3 regions of the Paenibacillus sp. cl141a genome follow, and region 3 is predicted to be linked to each of the others. Evidence: predicted binding sites of a transcription regulator. Region 3 holds the regulator's gene; each other region holds the start of a gene.
What was found. Region 3 encodes Rex, which represses fermentation and respiration genes when NADH is low (regulators of the CRP and FNR family bind a similar motif). Its sites were predicted from a motif close to TTGTGAAATATTTCACAA; they were not measured.
Positions count from the first base shown of each region.

Region 1 (7,156 bases), on a different contig from region 3:
AATGACCGGCTCCTGCAGCTGAACGTACTGATGCCAGTAGGAAGCGTACAGGTCCGTATTCTCGAACGAAGAGGTTGCCGGGAGCACGATATCGGCATACTTAGCCGTATCCGTCATAAACAGGTCATGCACAACCGTAAACAGGTCTTCCCGTGCAAACCCTTCCCTGACCCGCTCCGTATCGGGAGCCACAACCAGCGGATTGCTGCAATAAACGAAGAGCGACTTAATCGGCTGTTCGGTCATGGCAAGCGCTTCGCCGATCCGGTTCATGTTAATCGTGCGCGCTTCGGGATTCGGCCGGAGATCGGGACGCTCAAGCGCGTCGCTATCCATGCTGTTGTATCCGCCGTTCGACTTGGCGGCCCCTCCGCCCCGCTTCAGCCATTGTCCGGTCAAAGCGGGAAGCGCGGCAATGCTGCGCACCGTCAAGCCGCCGTTGTCGTGATGCTGAAGACCGTTGCCGATATGGATGTAGGAGGTATCGGCCCGCCGTAGAGTTCGGCCAATTTCTCGATATCCTCGATCGAGATGCCGGTAATGGAAGAAACGTACTCCGGCGTGTATTCTTTGACGTGCTCGCGCAAGGCTTCATGGCCAATCGTATACTTCCGGAGGAATTCTTCATTCACCATGCCGTCGCGGAACATGATGTGCATGAGGCCGACGGCCAGCGCCGCATCCGTGCCTGGATACAGCGGAATGAACCAGTCGGCCCATTGCCCCGTCTGATTCTTGTGGACATCGATCACAACGACCTTGGCACCGGCTTTGCGCGCTTTCTCTGCAATCACCATCTGGTGCATATTGGTGCTGACGATGTTGCCGCCCCAGACGAGGATGACGTCGGCTCGTACGGTGTCCTCCGGAACGGTTCCCCCATTAAACCCCATCACCGATTTCCAGCCCTCATTGCCCGCGGAATTGCAGATCGACTGCTTCAGGCGGCTGGCACCCAGCCTGTTGAAGAATCTGCGGTCCATGCCGTCGACGCTCAATATCCCCATATTGCCGTAGAAGCTGTAAGGCAGGATGCTCTCGGAACCGTATTCCTCGATCAAGTCCTTATAGCGTCCCGCAATCTCCTGAATGGCTTCGTCCCAGCTGATCCGCTCGAAGGCGCCCTCTCCCTTGGGACCTACCCTTCGCAGCGGATAGAGCACGCGTTCCGGATGGTACACCCGGTGTGCCATATTACGGACTTTATTGCAGATGGCTCCCTGCGTAATCGGATGCTCCGGATTACCGGTCACCTTGACGATTTTTCCGTTCTCTTTATGCAGCAGCAGGCCGCATGTATCGGGACAATCCAACGGACATACCGCCGGAAATACGCCGTTTTCCTGATGAATCATCGCTTGAGTCATTTCGTAATTCCCCCTTTTGCTCGGCTGCATCATATCCCTTTATCTTAAAAGAAAATCGGGGTTCCAGTAAAGTCATACATTTTTTTCTAATCAGGTGATTCACTTTTCTTCCCCCAGGGTATATTCCTATCAAGAGCAAAGAAGAGGAACCCAGACCCTTTCTCTTCCTTGCCGAATCATGGACCACTCCCAAAAAAATTCGCCATGCCAGTGTCTCCTCCCCCGAGACCGGCATGGCGAATTTGTTTATATGGCATCCTCCCAGTGACCGATGTCCCCACACCTAAACCTCCATATTATAGAAACTCGTGATTTTCGCAGAAAACATGCAAAATAAAAAGCCTGTCAAAGCCAGGTCGTTATGTAAGCGCTTATCTGTCATTTTTTATAAATAATTCTGTTCGAATGATCGTTGAAGGATGTTTTACAAACGATTGGAGCAGGCGTAATATACTATTCAGCTTCGAAAACATTCTTCATATTCACATGACATTCGCTTAATTTCCATGATGGAAAGCGGGGGAACCAACCGTATGGAGGGATACCTATAGGATCCTTCATCCATACTATGGGGTGAATCCTGATTCATTCGCGTACGTACGCCGCGATGGAGTCAGGTAGGGCGACTCTCACCGCCCGAATCCGACAGCTAACCTCGTCAGCGTTGATCGGGAGGGTTGTGAACTTGTGATCAAACACAGGGTTCTAACCTGTGTTTTTTGTTTGCCAAAAATCAGCATAGGAATGGCGACCGTTCCTATGTCCAGCTCATAAAAAACACCGATAGAAGTCCGTTCAGTAAGCTTCTACCATGAACTTAATCTTAAGCGGCGGTGAAAACAACCATGTTATCCTCAATCAAGCGCTTCCTCATCGGAAGACCGCTTAAATCAACGGAATTAGGCGAACAAAAGCTGAATAAAACCAAGGCCCTGGCCATCCTATCATCCGATGCGTTATCGTCCGTGGCTTATGGCCCGGAACAAATCCTCATTGTGTTGATGACCGTCGGAGCAGCTGCCTATTGGTATTCCATACCGATTGCCGTCGGCGTCCTGGTCTTATTGCTGGCACTTATCCTGTCGTACAGACAAATTATTTTCTCCTATCCGCACGGCGGCGGCGCATATGTCGTGTCCAAACGGAATTTGGGCATGTACCCGGGGCTGGTGGCCGGCGGTTCCTTGCTCGTGGACTATATCCTGACGGTTGCGGTCAGCGTGTCGGCCGGGACGGATGCGATCACGTCGGCTTTTCCGGAATTGCACGCCTATAATCTGCCGATCTCCATCGTGTTCGTTCTATGCTTGACCGTATTGAATTTAAGAGGGGTCACGGAGTCGGCCTCCATATTGGCTTATCCGGTTTACCTGTTCGTCCTTGCGTTATTCATCCTGATCGGGGTGGGGATATTCAATATTGCCACAGGCCATGCATCTCCGGACCTTCACACGCCGATCGGCACGCCCGTAGCCGGGCTGAGCTTGTTCCTGCTCCTGCGCGCATTTGCCTCGGGCAGCTCCGCCCTGACCGGCGTGGAGGCGATTTCCAACGCCATTCCGAATTTCAAAGACCCGGCCCCGAATAACGCGGCCAAAACCTTGGTGGCGATGGGATCGCTGCTGGCCCTGTTATTTTCGGGCATCGTCTTCCTGGCTTATTACTATGGGGTCAGTCCCAGCGAACAAGTCACGGTCGTTTCCCAAATTGCCGAGCATACCTTCGGGCGAAATGCGCTTTATTACTTCATACAAGGGACAACGGCCTTAATTCTGATCCTCGCCGCCAACACCGGGTATTCCGCTTTTCCCCTGTTGGCCGTCAATCTGGCGAAGGATAAGTTCATTCCTAGAATGTTCACCGTCCGCGGCGACCGTCTGGGATATTCAAACGGAATCATTATTCTTGGATTTTTCTCCATTCTGCTGCTGCTGGCTTTCGAAGGCAAAACCGAGCATCTGATTCCGCTGTATGCCGTCGGCGTGTTTATCCCGTTTACCCTCTCCCAGACGGGGATGATGGTGAAATGGATCCGCGAAAAGCCCGAAGGCTGGATCGTCAAGCTGATCATTAACACCACCGGCGCATGCATCAGCTTTATCGTGACCATGATCTTTTTCTTTACGAAATTCGCCCAGGTGTGGACCGTCCTGATATTCCTGCCGCTGATCATCTGGATTTTCACCCGGATCCGCAAGCATTACGAGGCGGTAGCGGACCAGCTCCGGATTACGACCTGCGAGCCGGTTAAGCCGATTGAGGGGAATGTCATCATCCTGCCTGTGGCAGGAATCACGCATGTGGTGGAGAACTCGCTGAATTACGCCAAATCGCTGGGAGCGGGCCAAATCATCGCAGTGTACGTGCCGTTCGAGCGGGAGGAGGAAGTCGCCTTCCAGGAAAAATGGAAAAAGTGGCAGCCGGACATCCGGCTGGTGACGCTGCACTCGCCTTATCGGAGCATCATTCAGCCGCTGACGAAATTCATCGATACCGTGCAGCGCAAGGCAAGCGAATCCGACTATCAGGTTACCGTCGTCATTCCGCAGTTCATTCCCAAGAAGGGCTGGCATAATTTCCTGCACAATCAATCCAGCCTGCTCATCCGGGCACATCTCCTGTATCGGAGAGACGTGATCATTACGACGGTTCCCTACCACTTAAAAAAATAGCGGGCTTGTTCCCTGCCTGATTCATTACGGCAGCCTCGCCCATCACGACAAAAAAGCTGCGATCAACCGATGCCTTTCATCAAGGACGGTTGAACGCAGCTTTTTCTTTAAACCAAAAGCTCGCCAGGCTTCCGGCATCAGGAAACGTTCTGCGCCGAATGAACCTGTTGAGGGACGCCGGCCGATGGCACAGGCGTCTGCTCGCCGCGCGGAGCGGCTGCGGCCTGTTTCTCCTTCTTTAAATACACGGTTCCGTATGTCGCCCCCACAAATAACGCGCCGCCAACGAAATTGCCCAGCCATACCGGAATGAAGTTCATCAGATACGCGCCCCAGCTGTAATAGCCTTCAAAAATCGCGGCCGGGATGAGAAACATGTTAGCCACCACGTGCTGAAATCCGATGGCGACAAACGCCATGGTCGGAAACCAGATCCCAAGAATTTTCCCGCTCATCTGATCCGATCCGTAGGAGAGCCATACGGCGAGGGCTACGAGCCAGTTGCACCCGATGCCCGACAGGAATGCTTGCAGGAAGCTGTCGTCCAGCTTATGCCCCGCCATGTCCACCAGCTTCTCCAGGTAAACGCCGCTGCCTGTCAGACCGGTCACATGGCCGAAAAAGTAAGCGACGAATAACGCACCCAACATATTGCTGACCGTGACAAGCGCTAAATTCCGCATCATCTCCTTCGTGGAAATTCGCCTCTTGAATCTGGCCAAGGACACGGCCATCATGTTGCCCGTCAGCAGCTCCCCGCCTGCAAGCAGGACAAGAATCAGGCCGACGGGGAATACCGCCGCGCCTATAAAACCGGCAATCCCTCCCCATTCCGGAGACGCTCCGGCAATCACGCGTATGTCAAGCAAAAAGCCGAGCGCAATAAATGCCCCCGCAAGGAATCCTAATATCATCACGTTTATGGCGGAGTTATGCGCTTTTTTCACCCCGTTCTCCACGGTAATCTCCGCAATGCGCTCAGGTTTATGGTAAGCCATGGTCACTCCCTCATTTCTTCCGCATCCGCCTTGTTCTATCTATCCGAATGCAGCTCATGGTATTCGTGTTTCGTTACCAACATTGTAACGCAGCTTCTTTGGCAAGAACGTGAATTATATCACGATCGTGTCCGTCAGGGACGGACATGTGCAGATATGATGTTCGGTATGCCATATGCTGACCACGCTGCAGCGAATAACATGGATCGGATTCGGCGTGGCCATTTACGCGAGATATGGATATAGGCACAGCACCTTGTCCATGGGTGGAGCTTCGGATCAACTTTAGCGGGGTGACTGCCTTTCGCTTCCCTCGAGGAATCGCATATGCCGAAAAAGCGGCGCCCGGTTTTCTCCGCGGCACCGCTCTTTTGGATTGCTTTTACCAGCACGAAATTTGTTCGTGTTGGATACCATTCTGCCAGATTCGGCTTAAATGTATAGATTTTTACTCACCTGCTAGGCTTTGGCCGCAGTCTCTACCCTGACAGGCGCCTCCGTTTCCTGCACCGGCACCTTGGCGATCGGCAGCTTCATGCTGATGAACGACGAGAGCAGGAATAGCGCGCCTGCCGTAAAATACACCACGACAATGGAGGTGACCGACATATACCATCCCGTCAGCCCGGAGCCGATGAGCAGCATGCCGGTAAATATCGGCGTCATCACGCCGTTCAGCCGGCCAATGAATTTTTCCTCCACCTGCTGCATCATCACCGCCATCAGGACCGTCTGCGCCATGGCCATCAGCACCCCGGTGACAAAGCGCATCGAGCCGGTCAGGATCGGCCACTGGGACAGCACCTCGACAAAGGTCGAGAATCCAAGGAAGGCCAGCCCGGCAAACAGCAAGTAGGAGCCTTTCACTTTGCCCGCAATCACCGCTGCGATCACACCGCCGATCAACATGCCCAAGCCCTCAAGCGCGGTGAACCACTGGACGCTGGACATCTCCAGCTGGAGACGCTCGGTGATGACAAAGATGTCAAGCGGCTGTACGAGCCCGCTGCCCAGCGCCAACAAAACATAGACCACCAGCAGCACCTTCAACAGCCGGCTGGAACCGATGTAGGCGAAGCCTGCCTTCATGTCCTTCACGAAAGAACCGGCCGACTCCGAGTTCTTCGAAGGTTCGTCCACGGTGGAAGGCAGAAAGGCCAACACGATCGCCGAAGCGCCGAACAGAACCAGCAAGCTGATTAAAGAGGCCTGCAATCCAAGTGCCTGATAAATCGTCGTGCCTACCATAGGCCCCAAAATGATAAACAGCGACATCGAGGTCTGGGATAACGCCGTGGCCGCGGGCACATGCTCATCCGGCAAACACCGCTTGATGATCTTCATGGACGATGGCTGCGAGAATTGCGACACGACGGCCGAGACCAGCGTCACCGCAAACACGGCCTGCCAATATCCCGCATACACAACAAACAAAATAAGCAGAATGGATATGAAGCTTAAAATATCCCCCCATATCATCGTTCGCTTGGGACGCCAACGGTCAGCCAGTACGCCGCCAACCATGGAAATCACGAAGATCGGCGCGTATTCAATCACGGTCAGCAGCGATACGGCGACCGGGTCATGGTTGCTCTGCTCCATAATAAAGAACAACAGCGCCATGTTGCGGATCCAGATCCCGATATTTTGCATAAAATCAGATACCATCAACAGTACGAACGCGCGGTTGCCAAACAAATGCTTCATACTCCATCCCCCTGTTAAAACCGACCATTCAGTTTATTTATATTTGCGAAAACGCCCTCTCCTGAAAATCAAAAGAAGCGTTTTTCGATAGATAAAACCACACATTGTATCCTACGCTATGAACCTTCACCCGATAACACACCGTTCAAAAAGTACATCACGCTCTTGCGGTACAGCTGCCTCAATTCCTCCTGGGACCGTTCGAAGTACGAAACCGACAACCCGTCCAGCAGCGATCCGAAAATAACGGCTATTTCGTCGATATCCTCTGCCGCTATGCGTCCCTCGTCCGCTCCCTCTGCCAGAATTTCGCGGTAGAGCATACGCGGACCTTGCAGAATCGCCAGCATTTCGCCCACAATCGTCTTATTTTCCGGCTGGTTGATATAGAATTCCTCCGCGATTTTGGTAA
Region 1 covers NZ_FNZO01000003.1:412,773-419,928, reverse strand. The annotation lists partial or broken gene BMX45_RS11855 (molybdopterin-dependent oxidoreductase) at 1-1,355, opposite strand, end outside; cyclic di-AMP (ydaO/yuaA leader) riboswitch at 1,852-2,047, shown strand; gene BMX45_RS11850 (APC family permease) at 2,213-4,039, shown strand; gene BMX45_RS11845 (formate/nitrite transporter family protein) at 4,177-5,037, opposite strand; gene BMX45_RS11840 (MFS transporter) at 5,497-6,744, opposite strand; gene BMX45_RS11835 (TetR/AcrR family transcriptional regulator) at 6,861-7,156, opposite strand, start outside.
Region 1: a site for Rex is predicted at 5,145-5,162, ahead of BMX45_RS11845 (formate/nitrite transporter family protein). Genes of this name have one in related genera too.

Region 2 (7,156 bases), 170 kb from region 3:
TTCAATCCATGATACGAAAAAAGACGGCCATGACCGAGGAGATCTATCATTCGATCATGGGCACCGAATGTGCAGGGAAAGGAAACGGAAAGGCCTTCTCGCTCGATAAGATGCCCGACGATGAAATCGTCTGCGGCTGCAACGGCGTAACCAAAAAGGCCATTGTGGATGCCGTGACGCTTCAAGGCCTTACGACGGTGGACGAAATCAAAGCTTGCACGGGAGCGACCCGTTCTTGCGGAGGCTGCAAGCCAGTCGTGGAGCAAATCCTTCAGAGCGTGCTGGGCGATGGCTTTAAGACGGCAGGCAAACAAGGCATATGTCCGTGCACCACGCTCGACCGGGACGAAATCGTCGCCGAAATCAGCGCCAAGGGGCTGACCACGACGAAGGAAGTCATGCATGTTCTGAACTTCAGCAACCCTGAGGGCTGCTCGAAATGCCGTCCCGCCATCCATTATTATCTGGCCATGCTGAATCCGGTGACCCATCAGGAGGAGAGGGAATCCCGCTTCGTCAACGAGCGGATGAACGCCAACATTCAGAAAGACGGCACATACACGGTAGTGCCAAGAATGTACGGCGGCGTGACCACGCCGGAGGATTTGAAGAAAATTGCGGACGTATCGCTTAAGTACAATGTTAAGGTCGTTAAGGTAACCGGCGGACAGCGTCTGGATCTGATCGGCGTGAAGAAGGAGGATCTGCCAAGCGTATGGGAAGAGCTGGATATGCCGTCCGGTTATGCTTATGCCAAATCGCTGCGGACCGTCAAGACCTGCGTAGGCTCCCAATTCTGCCGCTTCGGCACGCAGGATTCGATGGGCATGGGTGCATTCCTCGAGGAGAAATTCGAGCGGCTGGACTTTCCGGCGAAGTTTAAAATGGCGGTCAACGGATGTCCGCGAAATTGTGCCGAATCGTGCACGAAGGACATCGGGATCGTCGGCAATGACGGCGGATGGGAGATATTTGTCGGAGGCAACGGCGGAACAAAGGCGCGCCTGGCCGATTCGTTCTGTAAAGTGAAAACGGACGAGGAACTGATCGAGATCTGCGGCGCCTTGATGCAGTACTACCGTGAGACCGGCAAGTACCTCGAGAGAACGTCGGAATGGGTAGAGCGTCTGGGACTGGAACAAATCCGTGCGGCGGTCCTTGATGATGCTAAACAGCGCAAGGATCTGGTGGGAAGAATAGAGCTGGCCCTGCAGCAAGTGGAAGATCCGTGGAAGAAAGTGCTGAACGACGATAAGCTGCGCAATACGCTGTTCCAGGACGCAAGACCGGTCGGCAGCAAGTAATCCAGGGGGAGAACGATTCCCCCTTGACTGCCGGATTATAGAGAGCTTATGGCTTGGATAGGAATCGAACAAGAGAAGTGGAGGCTGCGTATTATGGAAACCGGAACTTATATCACGGTAGGGAATGAACATGAATTTCTGTCGCAACTCGGAAGGGTGGTCCAAATCGGTGACCGGGAGATTGCCGTCTTCCGGACCTCGGATCATCAATGGTTTGCTCTGGAGAATAAAAGCCCGCATCCCAAAGGAGGTCCGTTAGCCGAAGCCATCGTATCCGGGCATTACATTTACGATCCGTTACACGATTGGAAAATCGAGCTTTCGACAGGGCTTGTGCAGGCTCCGGATAAGGGCCAAGTTCGGATATATCCGGTTCGCGCCGTGGACGGAAAGGTTGAGGTAGGTGTATAAGGCCGTAATAAGCAGCTTCAACAGACGAAACCAAGAGGTGGTAACCCATGTTTAACAATGATGTGGAAGCCGTCGTCAATGCCGCGGTCGCGAAAAAAGAGCAGATGAACAACAACTTGCTGCGTTACATGGTATCGGCCATGCTGGCCGGTGCTTATGTCGGCATTGGGATCGTATTAATCTTTAAGCTGGGCGCGCCGCTGGCAGCCGCCGGTTCGCCTTTCCAGTCCCTCGTCATGGGAGCCGCATTCGGGATTGCGCTCACGTTGGTTGTGTTTGCCGGTTCAGAGCTGTTCACCGGAAATCATATGTTTTTTACGATAAGCACGTTATCTAAACGAACGACGATGGGGGACACGCTGAAAAATTGGGGACTTGTGTTTATCGGCAATTTGGCGGGAGCGATCCTGCTCAGCTATCTGATTTATGCTTCCGGCCTGTTCAAAGGGCTGCCGCCCGATCATCTCATCTTCACGGCAGCGGCCAAGAAAATGAACGATCCGTTCATGGAGCTGTTTTTTAGAGGCATATTATGTAACTGGCTTGTATGTCTGGCCCTGTGGATGGGGATTCGGGCCAAAGGAGAAACCACGAAACTGATTTTAATATGGTGGTGCCTGTTTGCCTTCATTGCGACAGGGTATGAGCATAGCGTAGCGAACATGTCGCTTCTGACGCTGGCGACGATTTTGCCGGGACATCCCGAGACGGTATCCATCGGCGGCTGGATCAGCAACATGGTGCCGGTCACGCTGGGGAATATCATTGGCGGCGGATTGTTTGTAGGCATGGCTTACTGGTTTATCTCTTCGGGAAAAGGGAGCAAGCAAAAGTAGGCAATGATAGGCGGTGTTGAGGAGGAATTTCATCCGCCTACATTGTCAGATGAAGTCCAACCTGGTGAATAAACAAAGAAACCGTTCTTGGTTAATGGTCTGTTATTCGTCCATTTGCCAAGCAACGGTTTCTTTCTTGTATACAATACGACCATTCCAAGAAATTTGGGGACAAAGGCGATGGGAGGAGCGATGCGCACACGGAACGTCTCCAAACAGAAAAAGTGGGCATCCCGTCAGATGTAATGTTCTTTTGGGAAATCCGCTTTTTTGGATATGTCTCATCGCTGAATGGATGAGGAGGGCAATAGCATAAATAAGCTGTCCTCCTCAGTCATTGAACTGAAAGGACAGCCGTGAGAATCTTGCCTTCCAAATCGTTTACCGATGTTCCACAAGGTCGATCGCACCAAGCACCATATGAGCCAGTCCGAAGCCTAGAATACCGGTTGCGGCAAATTTATACTTGCTGCAAAGCAGAGCGGCACCCGAAGCAGAAACCACGGTTCCAAGAACAGCAGGAATCAAACCTTCACGCATGCTGAGCACTCCCTTTGATTTGGTTTGGAAAGACAAGGTTTATTGTAAGCAGATGCCCGTATATTATGCACCAAAGGGGCTTTAGGGGATCAAATCCGGCAGATTTCGTTCGGACACAGCTCGCAGTGGCAAATTTCCTGCAGCATCGGCAGATCCTTGATAACAATCATGCCGCCGGCATATTCGATGGCGTCCTTTTTGCGAAGGTCGCTCAACATCCGGTTCACGCTTTCGCGGGTGGCCCCGATCATGTTTGAAAGATCGGTGTGGGTGATCTTTTTGTTGATGAGAATGGTGTCATCCTCTTGATGCTGTCCGTAGGTATTGCCCAGACGAATCAGCGTCGACGTTAATGCGCCGGGCTTGCCGTACATCATGAGATCACGGAATTTGGTCTGCGTGATGCGGTGGTGTATACCCATCCACTTCATGAAATCAATCGCGAAGTCGCAATGCTGGCAGATCAGCAGCTCCAGATCCTTGTGCTCGATGACCCCGACTACGCTGTCCTCAAGCACCTCTGCCGAAAAACTGTGGTTGTTGCTAAAGAATGGATCGGCTTGCCCGACCATGTCTCCTGGATGGTACATATATAGAATAAGCTCTTTGCCTTCATCCGTCGATTTGGTTAATTTAATTCTTCCTTGTTTAACGAAGTACAGCTTGTCGGCGAAGTCGCCTTCCCAGAACAAATGCGATCCTTCAGGGAGTACCCTTTCCTTCATGGTGACCAGCAGACGGTTGCGGTTTTGTTCCGAGAAGCACTGCGTGTTCCCTAAGTTTTCGATTTCCATTACATGGTCTACAGTTTTCATGGTGGTATCCCCTAACATCCTAAAATTTGATCTGTTTAATCTTTAAATACATTATAACGTGAAAACATTCACTTGTGGGGCGGAACAAGAGGGAAATCATGGCGAAATTTCAAACATTGTGATCTCTTTCACTTGAAAGAGGGAAAAGACAGGTATAAATCACACAGAAAAGAAAAATTTTAATATTGTGAAATATTTCACATGATTTAAGGAGCGTCTGTGTTACGATCGAAGCGTAGACAGAAAGAACATGAACCATGGGAGGATGAGAGATATGGCTGTGAGCAAAGGAACAACGGTTGAAGTGAAGGGACAAACGGCAGCAGAGTACATTCAAGGTCTGATCGACAAGGCGAATCGGGCAAAAGAAAAGTTTATGAAACTCGATCAGGAGCAAGTCGACGGAATTGTGCAGGCCATGGCCATGGCCGGACTTGAGAAGCACATGCAGCTGGCGAAAATGGCGGTTGAAGAAACGGGCCGCGGCGTGTATGAAGACAAAATCATCAAAAACCTGTTTGCCACGGAGTATATCCACAACAGCATCAAGTACGACAAAACGGTAGGTATCATCGAAGACAATGCCTATGACAGCTTCCAAAAAATTGCGGAGCCGATCGGGATCATCATGGGGATCACACCGGTAACCAATCCGACCTCGACCACCATATTCAAGGCGCTGATCTCCATCAAAACAAGAAACCCGATCATCTTCGGTTTCCATCCATCCGCGCAGGCATGCAGCAGGGAAGCCGCGCTCATCCTGCGGGACGCCGCCGTGAAACAAGGCGCTCCGGCCGACTGCATCCAGTGGATCGAGGCTCCTTCCATGGATAAAACCAATACACTCATGAACCATCCTGACGTTGCCTGCATTCTGGCTACGGGCGGATCGGCGATGGTCAAAGCAGCATACAGCTGCGGCAAGCCAGCGCTCGGCGTAGGTCCCGGCAACGTGCCGTGCTTCATCGAGAAGAGCGCGGACCTCGATCAAGCGGTGAACGACTTGATTCTATCCAAGACGTTTGATAACGGCATGATCTGCGCATCCGAGCAAGCCGTCATTATCGAGGAGCCGATCTATCATACCGTGAAGAAAAAAATGATCGCCAGCGGCTGTTATTTCGTGAACAAGGAAGAGCTGGCGAAGCTGACAGCGCATGCCATGGTAGCGGATAAATGCGCCGTCAATCCTACCATCGTCGGACAGCCGGCAGCCAAGATTGCCGAGGCTTGCGGCTTTGAGGTGCCGGAAAGCACCAAGATCCTGGTCGCCGAGCTGGAGGGAGTCGGTCCTGCTTATCCGTTGTCCGCCGAGAAGCTGAGCCCGGTGCTGGCCTGCTATAAAGTGAAAGACGCGGAAGAGGGCATTAAGCGCGCCGAAGAGATGGTTGCTTTTGGCGGCATGGGCCACTCGTCGGTCATCCACTCGCACAATGAGGACGTCATCCTGCAATTCTCGGATCGCATGAAGACCTGCCGCATCCTGGTCAACCAGCCTTCCTCGCAAGGCGGCATCGGGGATATCTACAACACGAACCTGCCATCGCTGACGCTTGGCTGCGGTTCGTATGGCCGGAATTCTACGTCGTCGAACGTGACGGCCGTCAATCTCATCAACGTGAAAAGGGTGAACCGCAGAACCGTGAATATGCAGTGGTTTAAAGTACCGGACAAAATTTACTTTGAAAAAGGCTCGACACAGTATCTCGCCAAAATGCCTGACATCACCCGCGTCGCGATCGTAACTGACCCCATGATGGTGAAGCTGGGATATGTGGAGCGGGTAGAGCATTACCTGCGCCAGCGCAGACAGCCGGTAGCCATCGAGGTGTTCTCGGAAGTCGAGCCGGATCCTTCGACAACGACCGTAGAACGGGGTACGGAGATGTTGGAACGGTTCCAGCCGGACTGCATCATCGCCCTCGGCGGCGGATCGCCTATGGATGCCGCAAAAGCGATGTGGCTGTTCTATGAATATCCGGATACGGACTTCAACAACCTGAAACAAAAATTCATGGATATCCGCAAACGGGTCTATAAATATCCGAAGCTCGGACGGAAGGCGAAATTCGTAGCCATACCGACAACGTCGGGAACGGGCTCGGAAGTAACTTCGTTTGCCGTCATCACGGACAAAGTGCAGGGAAATACCAAATACCCGCTGGCAGACTATGAGCTGACGCCGGATGTGGCGATCATCGATCCGGAATTCGTGTACACCTTGCCTAAAACGGCGGTGGCCGATACCGGCATGGACGTCCTGACGCATGCGATTGAAGCCTACGTATCGGTGATGGCTAGCGATTACACGGATGGGCTTGCCATCAAAGCCATCCAGCTGGTGTTCCAGTATCTTGAGCAATCGGCGCTGACCGGCGACAAACTCGCCCGCGAGAAAATGCATAATGCTTCGACGCTTGCAGGCATGGCCTTTGCGAACGCGTTCCTGGGCATCAACCACAGTCTGGCGCATAAATGGGGGGGACAGTACCATACGGCGCACGGACGGACCAATGCCATACTGATGCCGCACGTCATTCGCTACAATGCCAAAAAGCCAACGAAATTCGCGGCATGGCCGAAATACACCCACTTTGTGGCCGATGAAAGATATGCCGAGATCGCACGGATTCTTGGACTGCCGGCAAGAACGACGGAAGAGGGCGTAAACAGCCTGATCGCCGCCATCCGCGAGCTGAACAGCAAACTTGGCATCGAGGAATCGTTCCAGCAGCTTGGCATCGATCCACAGGACTTCGAGAAAAACGTCGAGCATTTGGCCGACCGGGCTTTCGAAGATCAGTGCACGACCAGCAATCCGAAGCTGCCGCTGGTGACAGAGCTTGCAGAAGTATATCGCAACGCCTTCTATGGACGTTTCTAATCCAGGAAAGGGGCAGAAGGCTGATCCTAAATTCCATTATATATGATGGTAGAAGCCAGGGAAGCCCGGAGTCAGAGTGATAAACATCACGGGTAACCACAACTTTGTGATTTTTATCACAGATGCTGCGGATCAACAGGACTACAATAAAGGTGTAGCAGAAAGCTGAATCTCAGATCTTTGATATAGAAGCTTGAAGGCATATGGCGGGGCAGAGGTGCCATTGATCGTGAAAATAATCACATTAAAGGTCTGAGATAGATCAATGTGTGGTCCCGCCAGTCCCTGCAAGCTGCAGCATAATCTAGGAGGGATTCAATATGTCGGTGATTGAAAAAGAAGTTGGCTGGAAAGGTTTTAAAT
Region 2 covers NZ_FNZO01000006.1:283,711-290,866, reverse strand. The annotation lists gene nirB (nitrite reductase large subunit NirB) at 1-1,304, shown strand, start outside; gene nirD (nitrite reductase small subunit NirD) at 1,398-1,715, shown strand; gene BMX45_RS18860 (formate/nitrite transporter family protein) at 1,763-2,551, shown strand; gene BMX45_RS18855 (asparagine synthase) at 2,933-3,091, opposite strand; gene BMX45_RS18850 (Crp/Fnr family transcriptional regulator) at 3,181-3,906, opposite strand; gene adhE (bifunctional acetaldehyde-CoA/alcohol dehydrogenase) at 4,181-6,793, shown strand; gene pflB (formate C-acetyltransferase) at 7,114-7,156, shown strand, end outside.
Region 2: a site for Rex is predicted at 4,092-4,109, ahead of adhE (bifunctional acetaldehyde-CoA/alcohol dehydrogenase). Genes of this name have one in related genera too.

Region 3 (7,156 bases):
GCACGGGAACTGGCAAATCGCTTGGATATTTGCTGCCGTCGATCTATCAAAGCGTGAAGCAGGAACAGAAGGTTATGGTGAGCACGCATACGATCAACCTTCAAGAACAGCTGCGTGACAGGGATATTCCCCTGCTCACCCAGGTTGTTCCTTTTCCTTTTAAGGCGGCCATTTTCAAGGGCAGGGGACATTATTTGTGTTTGAGAAAATTTGAACATAAAATAAATAGAAGAGATTTTCATTCCCCGAAGGAAGACGTAATCACGGCGGCCCAGATGCTGGTCTGGCTGACCCAGACGGAGAACGGGGATGATGAAGAGCTAAACCTTGGCGGACGCGGAGGGGATTTCTGGGAAACCATCTCCAGCGATTCGGATTCTTGCCTTGGACGCGCCTGCCCTTGGTTCCGCAAATGCTATTATCACAGGGCCAAGCATGAAGCAGGCATTGCGGATGTCGTCATTACGAACCATTCGAAGCTGTTCACCGACGTGAAGGCGAATCATCAGCTGCTGCCAAGCTATGAGCGCCTCGTCATCGACGAAGCGCATCATCTTGAGGATGTCGCCGGCAAGCACCTTGGCTTGCAGATAAAGTATTTTTCGGTGGTCCATACCTTGACCCGCATGTACAAAGACAGCCGAAGCGGGCAGCTCCCGGCTCTGCGCCAGCTGCTGCAAGCTTCGCCGCACGAGAAGGCTGTCGAATGGTCTTCCGTCATCGACCGTTTGTACCCGGACCTGATTACCGCAAAAGAGAACTGGGATCGGCTCAGCGATCAATTGTTCGGACTGCTTCCGGAACGCGGAGACGCTTCTCCGGGAGATGCCGGCCAATTCTCGCTCCGCCTGTCCCCGCTTAAGAAGCCGAAGGATTGGGAATCGATGGCCGAACTGGAGCATCAAATTCATCTGACGCTGGGCGATGTCGTACGCAAGGGCGATAAGCTGATCGCCGAAATGAAGGAAGATTTGGATGACTATAGCGCAGACAGCCTGTTAACCGACCTATCGGGCCTGTTTAAGGACCTGGCCGCGCATCGCGAAGACCTGCGCTCCTTCATGGCCTTGAACGATGAGGGCACCGTCTACTGGATGGAGGCGAACGGCAATTTCCGCAGCAAATCGCTGCAGTTGTATGCCGTGCCCGTCGACGTGAGCACTCATTTGAAGGAATTGTTTTTTGACAAGAAACAAAGCGTGATTCTGACATCGGCGACCTTGTCGGTGGACAAATCGTTTCAGTTCATGATCGAGAACCTGGGTCTTCAGGAAGCGGCTGAAGCGGGGAACCTGAACACCGTTCAGCTCCCGTCCCCGTTTAATTACAGGGAACAGGCCCTACTTGTCGTGCCGCGCGATTTTCCGAGCGTGAAGGGATCGGTCGGGGATGCACTCTTTGTGAATACGCTGGTGAAGTCTTTGGCCGATACGGCCGTGGCTACGCATGGCCGCATGCTCGTCCTTTTCACTTCGTACCGGATGCTGCGCCAGGTGCACGAGCCGCTGAAAGAAGCGCTGGCATCAAGCGACATCACGGTATTGGGACAAGGTATGGACGGAACCAGCCGTACCAAGTTAATCCGAAGATTTCAGGACAGCAGCGCTTCCGTGCTGCTGGGCACCAGCTCCTTCTGGGAAGGGGTAGACATCCCGGGTGAGGCGCTGACTTGTCTAGCCATCGTCCGGCTGCCGTTCCAGCCGCCGAATCACCCCTTGGTCGAAGCCAAGAGCGAACTGCTGCAGCAGCAGAAGAAGAATCCCTTCATGAAGCTTTCGGTTCCGCAAGCGGTCATTCGTTTCAAACAGGGGTTTGGGCGCCTGGTGCGAACAGCACAAGATAAAGGGATCGTGATCGTGTACGATACCCGGGTCATTGAATCCTATTACGGGAAGTATTTCTTATATTCCTTGCCGGGGCCGAAGATGGAGCACATGCCGACAGAGGGGATCGTTCCCCGAATCTCGGAATGGCTGCAGGAAGAGGCAAGCGCGGGGAACCGAGCTGAATAAAGTGAAACCAAGCACGATCAACAAAAAAAGATGTAGTTATTAACCTATTATTAGGGGGAGCATGCATGAAATCGGAAAAAATTTCGGAAGCCGTGGTCCGCAGATTACCTGTATACTTGCGCTATTTGAATGAGCTTCAGAAAAGGGAGGTTTCCACGGTTTCCTCCCAGGAGCTGGGACAGAAGCTGGACCTCAATCCTGCTCAAATTCGTAAGGACCTGGCGTATTTCGGTGATTTTGGACGGAAAGGGATCGGATATGATGTTTCATATCTGATCGAGAAGATTCGCCAGATTCTGAAGCTGGACCAGAAGATCAATGTCGCATTGGTCGGGGCCGGTAATCTTGGACATGCATTATCGAATTACAATGCATTCCTGAAGGATAATATGAAGATTGTGGCGATTTTCGATTCGTATTCTCCCAAAGTTGGTATGAAAATTAACAATTTGGTCGTACAGCCGATGGAAGAGCTGGAGAAGACGGTTCATGAGCACGGCATTCGAATCGGGATTATCACCGTTCCGGATTTCGAAGCGCAGAACGTAGCGAATCAGCTTATCGCCTCAGGGATCGAGGCGATTCTGAACTTTGCGCCAACCATCCTGAAAGCCCCGGCCCATATCCGGATTCATACGGCTGATTTTACAACGGATTTGCAAAGTTTGGCCTATTATTTGGATAACGGCAAGGAGGATGCAGCACATGACAACAACGAAGTGGATGGTTAAGAACGGAACGTTTGCAGTACTAGGGGAAGGCCAATCCGTGCTTCGGGGATATATGGTGGTCGATAGCGACCGGATCACGTACCTGGGCGAAGAGGAGCCCGTCGTGGAAGAGGGAACAGAGATTATCGACGGAACCCATCTGTTTTTCCTGCCTGGATTGGTGAACACGCATGGACATGCCGCCATGTCGCTTCTCCGCGGTTATGGCGACGATCTGGCGTTGCAGGTATGGCTTCAGGAAAAAATGTGGCCGATGGAAGCCAAATTCACGTCAGACGACGTTTATTGGGGCACATCGCTCTCCGTGCTGGAGATGATCAAGGGCGGAACCACGACGTTTGTGGATATGTATGACCATATGGATCAGGTCGCGAAGGTTGTCCAGGACTCAGGAATGCGCGGCGTCCTGACGCGCGGCGTAATCGGTCTATGCCCGCCCGAGGTACAGCAGCAGAAGCTGGACGAAGCGGTGGCATTCGCGAAGGATTGGCATGGCAAGGCTGACGGCAGAATTACGACGATGATCTCGCCGCACGCGCCTTATACTTGCCCGCCGGATTTCATCGAAAAATTCGTTCAAGCATCCCATGACTTGAACCTGCCTTTGCATACCCATATGTCCGAAACGGAAACCGAAGTGGCTCAGAATGTTAAGGACTACGGGCTTCGCCCCGTTGCCCATTTGGAGAAGCTGGGCATGTTCTCCCGTCCTACGCTCCTCGCGCATGCCGTTCATCTGACCGATGAAGAAATCGAAGTCTTGGCCAAGCATCAAGTAGCCGTATCGCATAATCCCGGTAGCAATTTGAAGCTTGCCAGCGGAGTCGCCCGCGTACCTGCGCTGTTGAAAGCCGGTGTAACGGTGTCGCTCGGTACCGACGGACCTGCTAGCAACAATAACCTGGATATGTTCGAAGAGATGCGGCTGGCTGCCCTGATCCATAAAGGAGTAAGCGGGGATCCGACGGCCATTCCGGCCTCCGAAGCGCTTCGAATGGGTACGGAGTACGGAGCCAAGTCCGCTTTCCTTGAGGATATCGGTACGCTCGCGGTAGGTATGAAAGCCGATATGATCGCTTTGAATACGGATCAGGCGCATTTCCTTCCGCGGACCGACTATATTTCTCACGCGATTTACTCTGCCAGCGCGAAGGATGTAGAGCATGTATGGGTTGACGGCAAGCAGGTGGTGAAGAATGGCGCGAGCCTTACGCTCGACGAGGAACGCATCCGCCGGGAAGCGCAGCGTGCATTTGAGCGTCTTACAACCCTCTAGGGAATAATCAAGGGGAGCGAGGAAGACGGATTTGAAGAAAAAAACGAAGTGGATATTGCTGAGCGTGTCCGGCGTCCTGCTGCTATTGCTTGGCCTACAGCTCTATTATTCCTATGTTATGAAAGATACGTGGAATGAAGAAAGAATGGCGATCCTTGCAGCGAAACAGCATGGCCAATTGGTCTCGTCCGACAAGACCTATAAATCGGTATGGGGCGAGGACAATAACTACTGGGTGGTCAGCGGGAAAGATAAAGACAATCAAGACCGTATGGTTTGGGTGAAGTTTACGGACGATAACGTTCCTGTTGAAGGGGCGGATGCCGTTCAGTCCGTGTTATTGAATACGGGCCTGTCAGAGGACGTGATGCGGGACCAGATCCGTAACGAAATGCCGGGTGCGGTCATCAAGCGATTGCTGCCGGGAATGTATGAAGGCGAGTATGCCTGGCAGCTGCAATATGAAAACAACGGACAGCGAGGTTACCGATTCTATCGTTTTCAAGACGGAAACGCCATCGGAAATGATATTATTCTTCCTAATCAATAAGAAAACAAATAACAAGGCGTCCCTTATAGGGATGCCTCTTTGGCACATAAACATGTAAGCGCATACAGAAATAAATTGGAAAAACTGTTCTAAATATTTTCACAGACAAGCATGAAAAAGTATATAAGATGTGATATACTCGTACTTGTACGAATTGAGCAGATCAATTACATGCGTCGCAATATATCGCTGTTATATGTATTATTGTGCTGCGATTGCTATACAAAATTTCATATTGGAATTGAAGGAGGAACTTCATGAAACTGCGCATTGTACCTATCATGCTGACTGTCGTGATCTCAGCATCAGTCCTCTTTGGCGGTTGGTTTCTGTATCGGCAGATGGCTTTGCAGAATCCGCTCGCAACGGTTGTGTCACAATACGATGGCGTGAAAAGTTCTCATATAGATATTAAACAGGATACCGTGACTTTGAATCTTGATTTGGCTCCGGATGCGAATTTACAAGGTCTGGTTCAGCATATTAAGCAGGAAGGCAAGTCCGTGATCGGCAAGCGGGAATTGAGAATCCAGGTGGAGGACCATTCCTCGGGAGCATTGGATCAATGGTGGGAGCAAGCGATGCTGTCGGTTGCCGAAGCGATGGACAATAAGCAGTATACCGATATTCAATCATCGCTCGAGCAGCTGGCTGCCCAGTCGCCGAATTTGAAAGCAAAAGCAACGATCGATGACACCAATGTCTATGTCAGCTTGTCAGACGGCAAGTCTGGTAAATTTATAATCTTGCCGCGTCAACCTGGCAAAATGGAGGTGTGGAATCATGCCTAAACTAGCAAAAGAAATCATGTTAGGCTTCATTCCGGTATTGTTGGTATTCCTTGTGTTTGTCGGCGTGAATATCGTGCCTCTCTTAATAGCGGCAGGACTCGTAGGCGGCTTGCTGTTTATAGCCAAGATGAAGGGCGGCATCGCGGTTGGTGCCGGAAATGAGCGAAAGCGGAAGAAGAGCGGTCCGGCCAAGCTGACGTTCGAGGAAATCGGCGGGCAGGATAACGCTAAGCAGGAGCTGCGGGAAGCATTGGATTTTCTGATTCGTCACGAAGATATCAAGAAATTCGGCATACGTCCATTGAAGGGGATTCTTCTCACAGGGCCTCCGGGAACAGGGAAGACCTTGATGGCCAAGGCCGCTGCCCATTATACCGATTCTATATTTGTCGCTGCTTCCGGCAGTGAATTCGTGGAGATGTATGTGGGCGTCGGTGCTGGGCGTATCCGGGATTTGTTCAAGGATGCCCGCAACCGCGCGGCCAAAGAAAACAAGCAAAATGCCATCATCTTCATCGATGAGATTGACGTCATCGGCGGTAAACGCGAAGGCGGCCAACAGCGAGAGTACGACCAAACGCTGAATCAGCTGCTGACCGAAATGGACGGCATCTATTCGCAGGACACGCCTCGCATTCTGGTGATCGCCGCAACGAACCGTAAAGAAATGCTGGATAGCGCGCTGCTGCGTCCAGGACGATTCGACCGCCATATTCAAGTGGATCTGCCTGATAAGAAGGGACGGACGCATATTTTGAACCTGCATGCGGGCAATAAGCCGCTGCATCAAGATGTCGACCTGGAGAAAATAGCAGAGGAAGCTTACGGCTTCTCGGGTGCACAGCTGGAGAGCGTCATGAACGAAGCCGCCATCTATACGATGCGCGAGAACGAACAATTTATCCATCAGCGTCATCTGTCCATGGCGATTGATAAGGTCATGATGGGCGAGCGTTCCGACCGTGAATCGAATTTGGAAGAGAAAAAGCGTGTTGCCATCCACGAATTGGGACATGCTATCATGGCAGAGCTGGTGCGTCCAGGCAGCGTGAAGCAAGTCGCGCTCAGCCCGCGCGGCAAGGCGCTTGGTTATGTTCGCCATAATCCGCAGCAGGAACAGTATTTGTACACAAAAACCTTCCTGGAAGAACAGATTATGATCGCTCTTGGCGGCGCGGCCGCCGAAGAGATCTATTACGGGGGCCGAAGCACGGGCTCCAGCAATGACTTCGAGCAGTCGCTGAACATCGTGGAGACGATGATGAAGTCGGGGCTGACGTCGCTGGGTATCGTTAACATGAACATGGTTACTACCGAAGAGCTGATGAAAGAGAACAATGTGATATTGGAAGAGCTGATGAATCGCACCAAAACGCTTTTGGAGCAGAAACGGCCGATATTCGACAATTCTCTTGACATCCTGTTGAAGGAAGAAATTCTCTCGGGAGAACAATTTCGTTGTCAATTTCGTGAAAACGCGCTTTTACCAGCATAAATTGTTATGCTGGTTATTTTTTTTTACTTTTTTGTCGTGCTAAGATATTATTATACTTTGTGCTCTAAAATGTATTTTTCGACAAATGGGGTACAATTAAAGTATAGAGATAAGGAAAGGGTGGAGTAGAAACCATGTACTTCAAAAAAATCGGCGTTGTAGGCGGCGGGACCATGGGGCAGGGCATTGCGGAGATGCTGGCAGCCAAGGGCCTTGACGTACTGCTCGTAGAGAAAACTCCAGAGAAACTGGACTATTCATACCGAATGATCGAGACCAGTCTAGATAAACAACTGGAGAA
Region 3 covers NZ_FNZO01000006.1:114,917-122,072, reverse strand. The annotation lists gene dinG (ATP-dependent DNA helicase DinG) at 1-2,012, shown strand, start outside; gene BMX45_RS17965 (redox-sensing transcriptional repressor Rex) at 2,078-2,743, shown strand; gene BMX45_RS17960 (amidohydrolase) at 2,718-4,019, shown strand; gene BMX45_RS17955 (cell wall elongation regulator TseB-like domain-containing protein) at 4,051-4,569, shown strand; gene BMX45_RS17950 (hypothetical protein) at 4,827-5,360, shown strand; gene BMX45_RS17945 (AAA family ATPase) at 5,353-6,855, shown strand; gene BMX45_RS17940 (3-hydroxyacyl-CoA dehydrogenase family protein) at 6,990-7,156, shown strand, end outside.